Regions from separate parts of the Trinickia sp. genome, predicted to be linked through region 2. Evidence: predicted binding sites of a transcription regulator. Region 2 holds the regulator's gene; each other region holds the start of a gene.
What was found. Region 2 encodes FNR, which switches genes on or off when oxygen is low (the NO sensors DNR and NnrR bind a similar motif). Its sites were predicted from a motif close to TTGATNNNNATCAA; they were not measured.
Positions count from the first base shown of each region.

Region 1: ACO1XS_RS11585 (ribonucleoside triphosphate reductase) is a predicted target of FNR. The motif match lies at 1,477-1,490, and genes of this name have one in related genera.
Region 3: hemN (oxygen-independent coproporphyrinogen III oxidase) is a predicted target of FNR. The motif match lies at 1,419-1,432, and genes of this name have one in related genera.

Region 1 is NZ_JBMRBK010000041.1:92,438-95,711, reverse strand. It holds gene ACO1XS_RS11595 (hypothetical protein) at 1-1,099, shown strand, start outside; partial or broken gene ACO1XS_RS11590 (DUF2249 domain-containing protein) at 1,096-1,338, shown strand; gene ACO1XS_RS11585 (ribonucleoside triphosphate reductase) at 1,586-3,274, shown strand, end outside.
Region 2 is NZ_JBMRBK010000079.1:175,411-178,684, forward strand. It holds gene ACO1XS_RS22815 (ureidoglycolate lyase) at 1-40, shown strand, start outside; gene ACO1XS_RS22820 (DUF1488 family protein) at 190-468, shown strand; gene ACO1XS_RS22825 (zinc-dependent alcohol dehydrogenase family protein) at 490-1,479, shown strand; gene fnr (fumarate/nitrate reduction transcriptional regulator Fnr) at 1,508-2,287, opposite strand; gene ACO1XS_RS22835 (universal stress protein) at 2,578-3,054, shown strand; gene ACO1XS_RS22840 (universal stress protein) at 3,122-3,274, opposite strand, start outside.
Region 3 is NZ_JBMRBK010000041.1:85,937-89,210, forward strand. It holds gene ACO1XS_RS11540 (ATP-binding response regulator) at 1-983, shown strand, start outside; gene ACO1XS_RS11545 (hypothetical protein) at 1,061-1,243, opposite strand; partial or broken gene ACO1XS_RS11550 (Rrf2 family transcriptional regulator) at 1,191-1,313, opposite strand; gene hemN (oxygen-independent coproporphyrinogen III oxidase) at 1,511-2,956, shown strand; gene ACO1XS_RS11560 (Crp/Fnr family transcriptional regulator) at 2,974-3,274, shown strand, end outside.

The DNA.
Region 1 (3,274 bases), on a different contig from region 2:
CGCCCGCGCATCGTGGAGGCGCGCCGCGCAAACGGGCGTGCGGCTCGCGTTCGCAGGCTCCATCGCTGTCGCGTTCGTATGCGGCATTGCAGCCGGTCTCGCTCGCTTCGGCATCGCCCTGCCTCCCCACGCGCTGTCGAGCGCTGCTTGGCACGGTGTGCTCGTCCTGCCCGTCTTCTTCGGCGCAGTCGTCAGTCTCGAGCGCGCGGTCGCGCTCCGGGCAGGCCAGCACCTCTGTGCCCCCGCGTGCGCAGCCGCCGCGGGCCTCGTGCTGCTGGCCGGCGCGCCGCCCGCCTGGGCCCAGGCTCTTCTGGTCATCGCGGCGACGGCCGCGCTTGCGAGCATGGCCGGGTTGCTTCGCCGGCAGCCGGCATTGCATCTTTTCGTGCTCGCGCTCGGCGTGTCGAGTTGGTGGGCAGGCAACGTTATGTGGCTCGCGACTCAGGCACCGCTGCAGGCCGTGCCGAATTGGCTGGCGTTTCTCGTCTTGACGATCGCGGCCGAAAGACTCGAGCTCACGCGCATGCGGCGAACCCCACCGCGCGCGCGGGTGACGTTCGTCGCCATCGCCGTCGTCATCTTCCTCTCAGCCGGTGCCTCGCCGTATGCGCCGGAGCCCGCGTTGCGCGCATTCTCCGCAGCGCTGGTCGCACTGGCACTATGGCTGACCCGCCATGACGTCGCGCGCGTTACCGTGCGTCAGCGCGGACTCACGCGTTTTATTGCCGTCTGTCTGTTGTCGGGCTATGGCTGGCTCGCATTGAGCGGGGTGCTCGGCTTGTTCGGTTCATGGGACGCCGGGCATCCGTGGCACGACGCGGCGCTGCATGCGCTCACGCTCGGCTTCGTCATGTCGATGGCGCTCGGGCACGCACCGATCGTCCTGCCGGCGCTCACACGGCTGCGCGTGCGTTATCGCCCTCTCTTCTATCTGCCGCTCGCTGCGTTGCATGCGGCGCTCGCCCTGCGCATCGGCGGCGCGCTCGCGCAGGCATTTGTGCTACACCGCGCCGGCGCAATCGGCAACGCCGCGGCGCTGGCACTGTTCATCGTCGTCATGTTCTCGTCGATGTCACTTCCACTCAGGAGTCCGCAATGACCAATGCCAATCCCAATACGACCTATGCCTTCGATGTGCGCGGCATTGCGAAGCGCTTGCGCCACGCCGCCATTTTCGGGGCGCTCGAAACGCTCGACCATGGGGAGACCATGCGCTTCATCAACGACCATGATCCTCTGCCGCTGCTGAATCAAATGCAACAGCGGTACGGCGATCAGGTCCACATCGAATACGTGGAGCGCACACCGGAGCGTGTCGTGATCGACTTCGGCATCAGGCTCGCGCCGAACGAAAGCGCGGCGCCCGCGCAAGCGTCGGCTGCCGGATGCGCAGGCGGTGGAACCGGCGCGTGCGGTTGCAGCGGCTAATGGCGAAGGGCAATCGGCCGCGCGCCATGCTCGCGGCCGGCTCATAACTTAACGCAGGTCAAGTAGACGCAAGAATGTAGGCGAGCGGCGTTGACCACGCTATATGTAGTGCATACGATGAGCAACATCACAATATATTGTGCTCATCGAGGCTCACATGGACCACGGACCGATACCCGCTCACCTTCTTCAAGCCGGCCGCCACGCACACGCCGCGCAGGCGCAACGGCATGCCAAACCGCAAGTCGACGTGGCCTCCGCCATCGAGGAGTATCTCGAACGCCGCGATTGGCGCGTCAATGCCAACGCAAATCAAGGCTATTCGCTCGGCGGCCTGATCCTCAACATCTCGGGCAAGCTCGTCGCGAACTACTGGCTGAGCCACGTCTATCCGCCCGCCGTCGGCCAGGCCCATCGCGACGCCGACTTGCACATCCATGACCTCGACATGCTTTCGGGCTATTGCGCGGGTTGGTCGCTGCGCACGCTGCTCACCGAGGGGCTCAACGGGGTGCCCGGCAAGGTGGAAGCGGCACCGCCCAAACACATGTCGAGCGCAGTCGGGCAAATCGTCAACTTTCTGGGCACGCAGCAAAACGAATGGGCCGGCGCCCAAGCGTTCAGCTCGTTCGACACCTACATGGCGCCGTTCGTGCGCAAGGATCGGTTGAGCTACGAGGAAGTGCGCCAATACGTTCAGGAACTCATCTACAACCTGAACGTGCCGTCGCGCTGGGGCACGCAAACGCCGTTCACGAATCTCACGTTCGATTGGGTGTGCCCCGAAGATCTACGCGAGCAAGTGCCGGTCGTCGGCGGGAAGGAAATGGACTTCCGCTACGGCGATCTGCAGGCCGAGATGGACATGATCAATCGTGCCTACATCGAAGTGATGCAAGCGGGCGACGCGAAAGGACGCGTCTTCACGTTTCCGATTCCGACTTACAACATCACGGCCGACTTCGATTGGGACAGTCCGAACGCCACGCGATTGTTCGAGATGACCGCGCGCTACGGCCTGCCGTATTTTCAGAACTTCATCAACTCGGAATTGAAACCGAACATGATCCGGTCGATGTGTTGCCGGCTGCAGCTCGATCTGCGCGAGTTGCTCAAGCGCGGCAACGGCCTGTTCGGCTCGGCCGAGCAGACCGGATCGATCGGCGTCGTGACATTGAACTGCGCGCGGCTCGGCCATCTTTATGCCTGCAACGAAGGTGCGCTCATGGCTCGCGTCGACGCGTTGCTCGAACTCGGCAAGGAGAGTTTGGAAATCAAACGACGCGTGATTCAGCAACTGATGGATAACGGCCTCTTTCCGTACACGAAGCGTTACCTCGGCACGCTGCGCAATCACTTCTCCACGCTCGGGGTCAACGGCATCAACGAGATGATCCGCAACTTCTCGGCCGACGCGCACGATCTGACGACCGACTGGGGACATACCTTCGCTGTCCGCCTGCTCGATCGGGTCCGCGCGAAGATGCTCGCGTTCCAGGAAGAGACCGGGCATATGTACAACCTCGAGGCCACGCCGGCCGAGGGTACGACATACCGCTTCGCCAGGGAAGACCGCAAACGCTATCCCGGCATCCTGCAAGCAGGCACCGCCGACATGCCGTACTACACGAACTCGTCGCAGTTGCCGGTCGGCTTTACCGAAGATCCGTTCGAGGCGCTCGAGCATCAGGACGACTTGCAGCGCAAATACACGGGCGGCACGGTCCTGCATCTTTATATGACGGAGCCGCTGTCGTCGGCCGACGCCTGCCGCGAACTCGTCAAGCGTACGCTGAGCCGCTTCTCGCTCCCGTACATCACCGTCACGCCAACGTTCTCGATTTGC
Region 2 (3,274 bases):
GCTCGGCGAGCAGCGGCAACGCACGGTCGCCGCGGAGTGATCCGAGCCCCGCAAGCGTTGATCCAAGTCAAGCAGGACGACGCTTGCCATCGACTATCCTGATGGCAAGGGCGCGTGGCACGTCCGCGCCTTTTGTCGTAAGGTTGCCGGATGGATTCGCCGCGGCACGGTTGCCGCAAAGGGGGCGCTATGCATATCTCTTTTCCGATCGAGGCTCCGGAGTACTGCGGCCGCGACCTGGTGCTCGCGTTCCCGGCGCTCGTCGATGGCGAGCGCGTCCAATGCGCAATTACCGCGGAGGCGCTCGAAGACCACTTTGGCGCCCAGTCGCTCCGGGAAGAGGATGTCCTTGCGGCGTTCGAAAAGCATCGGCATGCCATCGAACGAGCCGCTCGCGAATTGTTGCAAGAACTCGGCAAGAAGCCGGTGCTGCTGCATAGCGGGTTTTTCCGTTTTCACGACGCTTGACTCGCACCGGGAGACAACGACGTGCGCGCGATGGTATTCGACGGCCGGTCCCCGCACTTGAGCGAGCGCGAGTTGCCGGATCCGACGCCCGGCCCCGGGCAATTGTTGATCCGCATTCGCGCATGCGGGGTGTGCCGCACCGACTTGCATGTGGTCGACGGGGAATTGGCCCATCCCAAGACGCCCGTCGTACCGGGGCACGAAATCGTCGGTGTCGTCGCGGGCCTGGGTGAGGGCGTCACCGAATTCCGGCTGGGCGAGCGCGTCGGGGTGCCCTGGCTCGGCCATACGTGCGGGCAATGCCGCTACTGCCGCGGCGGCCGAGAAAATCTGTGCGATCGGCCGGCGTTCACGGGCTACACGCTCGATGGTGGGTATGCCGAGTGGGTTGCCGCGGATAGCCGCTATTGTCTGCCCATACCGGCTCGTTACTCCGACGCGGAAGCCGCGCCGCTATTGTGCGCGGGCCTCATCGGATATCGCACGCTCGCGATGGCCGGCGACGCCCGGCGCATCGGCATCTACGGTTTCGGAGCGGCCGCACACATCGTGGCGCAAGTGGCCAGCCATCAGCAGCGGATCGTCTATGCGTTCACGCGGCCCGGCGACGCGGCCGCGCAGCAGCTCGCTCGCCGACTCGGCGCACATTGGGCCGGCGGCAGCGATGCCGCACCGCCCGAACCGCTCGACGCGGCACTTATTTTTGCACCGGTCGGTGCGCTCGTGCCCGCCGCACTGGCCGCCGTCGTCAAAGGCGGCATCGTGGTCTGCGGCGGCATCCACATGAGCGCGATTCCGTCCTTTCCGTACGACCTGCTCTGGGGCGAACGGCGCCTTGTATCGGTCGCAAATCTGACGCGCGAAGATGGACACGCGTTCATGCGGATCGCGGGCCAGGTGCCGCTGCGCATCGAGACGACGCTCTATCCGTTGCGCGAGGCCAACCGGGCGCTGTCCGACTTGCGCGAGGGCCGCCTCACCGGCGCCGCGGTGTTGACGACCGGCGATTGACGCAACCCCAGGGCGTATATCGGCGGGCTCAAACCGCTTCGAGCGCGGTCAGATCGACGATGCGGATTTTTTTGCCGTGAGTTTCGAGCAGCCCGTCGCGCTGGAATTTGGAGAACATACGGCTGACTGTCTCGAGCTTCATGCCGAGGTAATTGCCCATTTCCTCGCGCGTCATGCGCAAGTTGAATTCGGCGGCCGAGTAGCCGCGCGCCTTCATGCGGCTCGATAGATTGAGCAGGAACGTGGCGACGCGCTGCTCGGCGCTCATCGTGCCGAGCAGCATCATCAGCGACGATTCGCGCACGATTTCGCTGCTCATCGTGCGCAGCATTTGCCGCTGCAACTGCTTCGATTCCGTGCACATCGACTCGAGTAGCGAATAAGGCATGATGCATACGCTGCTGTCTTCGAGGGCTATCGCATCGCTGCTGTGTCGTTCGGCACAGACACCGTCGAGCCCGAGCACTTCGCCCGCAAGGTGAAAACCCGTGACCTGCTCTCGGCCATCGCGGTGCATGACGACGGTCTTGAACGAACCGGCCCGCACGGCATAAATGCTCTCGAACGGATCGTGGGTACGGTACAGCGCTTCGCCGCGCTTGATGGTCCGCGTCGTGTTGACGATCGCATCGAAGCGCGCGATTTCCTGAGCGGTCAACCCATCCGGGACGCAGGCCGAGCGCAGCGAGCAGGACGCGCAGCCCTCCTTGGCAGGCGACGGTAGCTTTCGACTGTGGGCACCCCCGGACGTCTCCTGCGGGGCCGGGGATGGGCCTTCTTGTCGGGGGAAATCCAGTTCGAGCAACATGGTGGCCTCCGCCAGTGACGCGCGCGCGGCAGCACGCACGTGATCCTTCATGGCAGTGAGTATGGCCAGCGCCCCGCGAAAAAAATATCAGCGCGATACGAAACTGGGGTAGGTATCGACGGCGCTTTGTAAGCATTTTCCTACGGTCGCGCCAGGAATCGGCTCATTCGTCAGGCCTGCCGACGCCCCCCGATCGCTCGTTGATCGGCATCAAGGCGCGCAGGCCTGGCGGGTCGCACACTTATTGCATCAATGATCGATGCAGTGGGCCTGTGCCCCGGAGAACCATCATGTACACACGTATTCTGGCTGCCATCGACGGCAGCCGCGCAGCGCGTCTTGCGCTCGACGAGGCCGTAAAGATTGCCAGCGCTTCGGGCGCGTCGATCGTCGCGGTCTGCGTCGTGGAGCACGCACCGCAACTGGTGGACGTTGGTGCGGTCTATCAGGGCGGTGAGGGCGCGAGCCCCGAGGCGATCGAGGCGGCGACCGCGGCGCTCGAGGAAGCCGAAGAAGTCTTCAAGGCGGGAGGGGTCGAGGGCACGCCGCGTGTCGTCGACGCGTACGGCGAAAGCGTGGCCTCGGTCATTGCTCGCGTCGCCGCGGAATGTGAGGCGGAACTCATCGTCATTGGAACGCATGGTCGCCATGGCGTGCGCCGCGTGTTGCTGGGCAGCGTTGCCGAATCGTTGCTGCGCTCGGTGGAACTGCCGGTATTGCTCGTGCGCCACGATGAAGTGGCCCGCGGCGCAACGGGCAAACTCTGACGGGAGTCCGCGGCTCGTCGGTGCCTCGGCGTGCCGGATCGATGCCGCCGTGCCGTCGGGCCGGCACTCAACTTTCACCGGCCGCCGCATCGCTGGCCGGAACGAGGAGAACCGGACAGCACGAAATGCGCAGGAAGCGTTCCGCTACGCTGCCGAGCATGAGGCGTTGGAACCCGCGCCGCCCATGTGTACCCATGACAATCAGATCGGCCGGCCACTC
Region 3 (3,274 bases), on a different contig from region 2:
TGGTCGACGATCTGCTCGACTTTTCGCGGATTCTCGCCGGCAAGCTGCGTCTCGATGTCGAGCGCGTCGATCTCGTCGATCTCGTCGAATATGTCATTCGCTCGCTCGGTCCCGGCGCGCTCGCGAAAGAGATTGTCATCGTGCCTGCGCTCGAACCCGACGCCGCGATGCTTGGCGATCCCGCGAGGCTGCAGCAGATCGTCTGGAATCTGCTGTCGAATGCGGTGAAGTTCACGGGCAAGGGCGGCAGCGTCGAGGTCGCGCTACGCCGTATCGACGATGAGGTCGAACTGACGGTGGCCGATAACGGTCAGGGCATCACGCCCGAGTTTCTACCGCATGTGTTCGAGCGTTTTTGCCAGGAGGACTCGAGCATCGCGCGGCAGCACGGGGGGCTCGGGCTCGGACTCTCGATTGCCCGGCAGCTCGTCGAAATGCATGGCGGGCGCATCGAGGCGCGCAGCGATGGCGCAGGCATGGGTGCGGCGTTTGTCGTGCGCTTGCCGGCGAGCGTCGCCAAGCTTGCTCATACCCCGCTCGACGAACCGTTGCCGGATGTGACGCCGCCCGCGCTGGCGGGCTTGCAGGTGGTCATCGTGGAGGACGAGCCCGACGCACGCGACCTCGTGTGCCGTGTGCTCGAGGAGCGCGGCGCCAAGACGCGCGCGTTCGGGCATGCGCTCGACGCGCTCGAAGCCTGTATCGAGGCGCCGCCCGATGTGATCGTGAGCGACATCGGCATGCCGGGTGTGGACGGCTATGAATTCATTCGCCGCTTGCGGACGTGGGAAGCGCCGCGCGGGCGCGTGACGCCGGCCGCCGCGCTGACGGCATTCGCACGCAGCGAGGACCGCAGGCGAACGTTGCTCGCGGGATTCCAGACGCACTTGGCGAAACCCATCGATCCGCTGGAACTCGTCGTGGTCGTCGCCGCGCTGGCGGGGCGGGCGGCATCGTTTTCGGGTGGGGAAGCGGGCATGTAAAACGGGGGCCTGCCTTGGCAAGGGGGGCGAGCGCTACTACGCGCGCCATGCGCCGCTGCGGTCGGGCCGCACGTATCTCACGCATGCGATTTACGTGCAAGCCGCACGAGCGGCTGCTCCCGCGCCGCCAACCCCAGCACGCGCGACAGCTTGGCCTGCTCCGCGGCGATGTCCGCGAGCGTGTATTGGTCCAGCACGCTCTTGACGAAGGTGCCCGCGTGCAATGCCGAGCACCTCGGAAAGCTCAGCGATCGTGACAAGCTCGTCCGAGCGAACGGCCGCATACATCAGTACGCGCAAACTGTAATCGGTGAAGTCCGTCAGTCTCATAGCCAAGCCTATAAAGGCGATTCATTGTATGTCTTTTGTGGCGGCATTCGGGCGTGAAGTCATACCCACGTTGGGTTGCGCGAGCGAGGGAGAAACCGAAGATTGATGACATACATCAAGTTTGCCGTGACCGGCGATTCGATAATGGTCGAAGGTCGGCATTGCCGCCGGGCCATGCACTTCGACGGGAAAGGGATATGTCAGCTCATTCGGCGCAAAGCCACGCAGCATCAGCGAGCGTTGCCGAGCCGGACTTCGGCCGCTTCGCCGGCCTCGAAATATCGGAAGCGTTGATCCGTCGTTTCGACAACGCCGGTCCGCGATATACCTCTTATCCGACGGCCGACCGCTTCGTGCCGGGGTTCGACGAGGCGACGTATCGCCGCCATCTGGCCGAGCGCGCCGACACGGCCGCCGCCGCGCCGCTATCGATCTATGCCCATCTGCCGTTTTGCGAGTCGCTGTGCTATTTCTGCGCCTGCAACAAGGTCATTACACGCGAACACGGTCGCGCAGCGGAGTACCTCGACTACCTGCTACGCGAGATCGCGATGGTTGCGCCGCAGCTCGGCGGTAATCGATCTACTGCGCAACTGCATCTGGGCGGCGGCACGCCGACGTTTTTCAGCATGACGGAGCTGGGGCGCCTCGTCGATGCGTTGCATCGCCACTTCGCCTTCGAGCCCGACGCCGAAATGGGCATCGAAATCGATCCGCGCACCGTCACGGCAGACACGCTTTCGTCGCTCGCATCCCTGGGTTTCAATCGCACGAGCTTCGGCGTGCAGGATTTCGATCCCGCCGTGCAGCATGCCGTCAATCGCATCCAGCCGCTCGACATGGTCGAACGCGCGTTGGCGGCGAGCCGCGATGCGGGGTTCGAATCGATCAATGTCGATCTCATCTACGGGCTGCCGCGGCAATCCGTCGCAAGCTTCGATCGCACGCTCGACGAGGTCATCCGTCTCGCGCCCGACCGGATCGCGCTTTATAACTACGCACACCTGCCGAACCGTTTCAAGGCGCAGCGGCTGATCGACGCGAGCGAGCTCCTGCTTGCCGAAGACAGGCTACATATCTTCATGCACGCGACTCGTCGGCTGCTCGATGCGGGCTACGTCTATGTCGGCCTCGATCACTTCGCGAAGCCCGGCGACGAACTGAGCCGCGCGTTGCGCGACGGGACGTTGCACCGCAATTTCCAGGGCTATACGACGAAGGCCGAATGCGACCTCGTCGGCTTCGGCGTCTCGGCAATCGGCAAGATCGGTCGCGCCTATAGCCAATCGACGCGCTCGGTGAAGTCGTATTACGGGCATTTGGACGCGCAGCGTTTGCCCGTCGAGCGCGGGCTGACGCTGAGTCCCGACGACCTGCTGCGTCGCGACGTCATCATGACGCTGATGTGCAGCATGCCGCTCTCGTTTCGCGCGATAGAGGCGCGCCACGGGATCGAATTCGCGCGCTACTTCGCAGATGAGATCGCCGCGCTCGCCCCGCTCGGCGAGGCCCAGCTCATCGATGTGGGCGACGACGCGATTCGCGTGCTGCCGAAAGGGCGCTTGTTCGTGCGCGCCATTGCGATGACCTTCGACAAATACCTTGGGCGGCCCGGCGCGGCCTCGTATTCGAAACTGATCTAGGTCGATGGAGCATGCGAATGCAAAGAGCAAAGATTCGCGTCCAGGATTTCCTGGCGAGAATGCCGCTCTTCAACGAGCTGTCGCGCAACGAGCTCGATCGGATTGCGCTCGGCACGACACAGCAGCAGCTCGCGCGCAAGGAGATGGCGTTTCATTGCGGCGATGTGTGCTCGGGCTTGCATGCCGTGGTCTACGGGCAGATCAAGCTCAGCGTGGTCTCGCCGCTCGGCGAAGAGAAAGTCGTGCGGCTCGTCGGCCCCGGCGATAGCTTCGGCGAGGCCCTGATGTTTCTTGGCAAGCCGTACTTCGTGTCGGCAC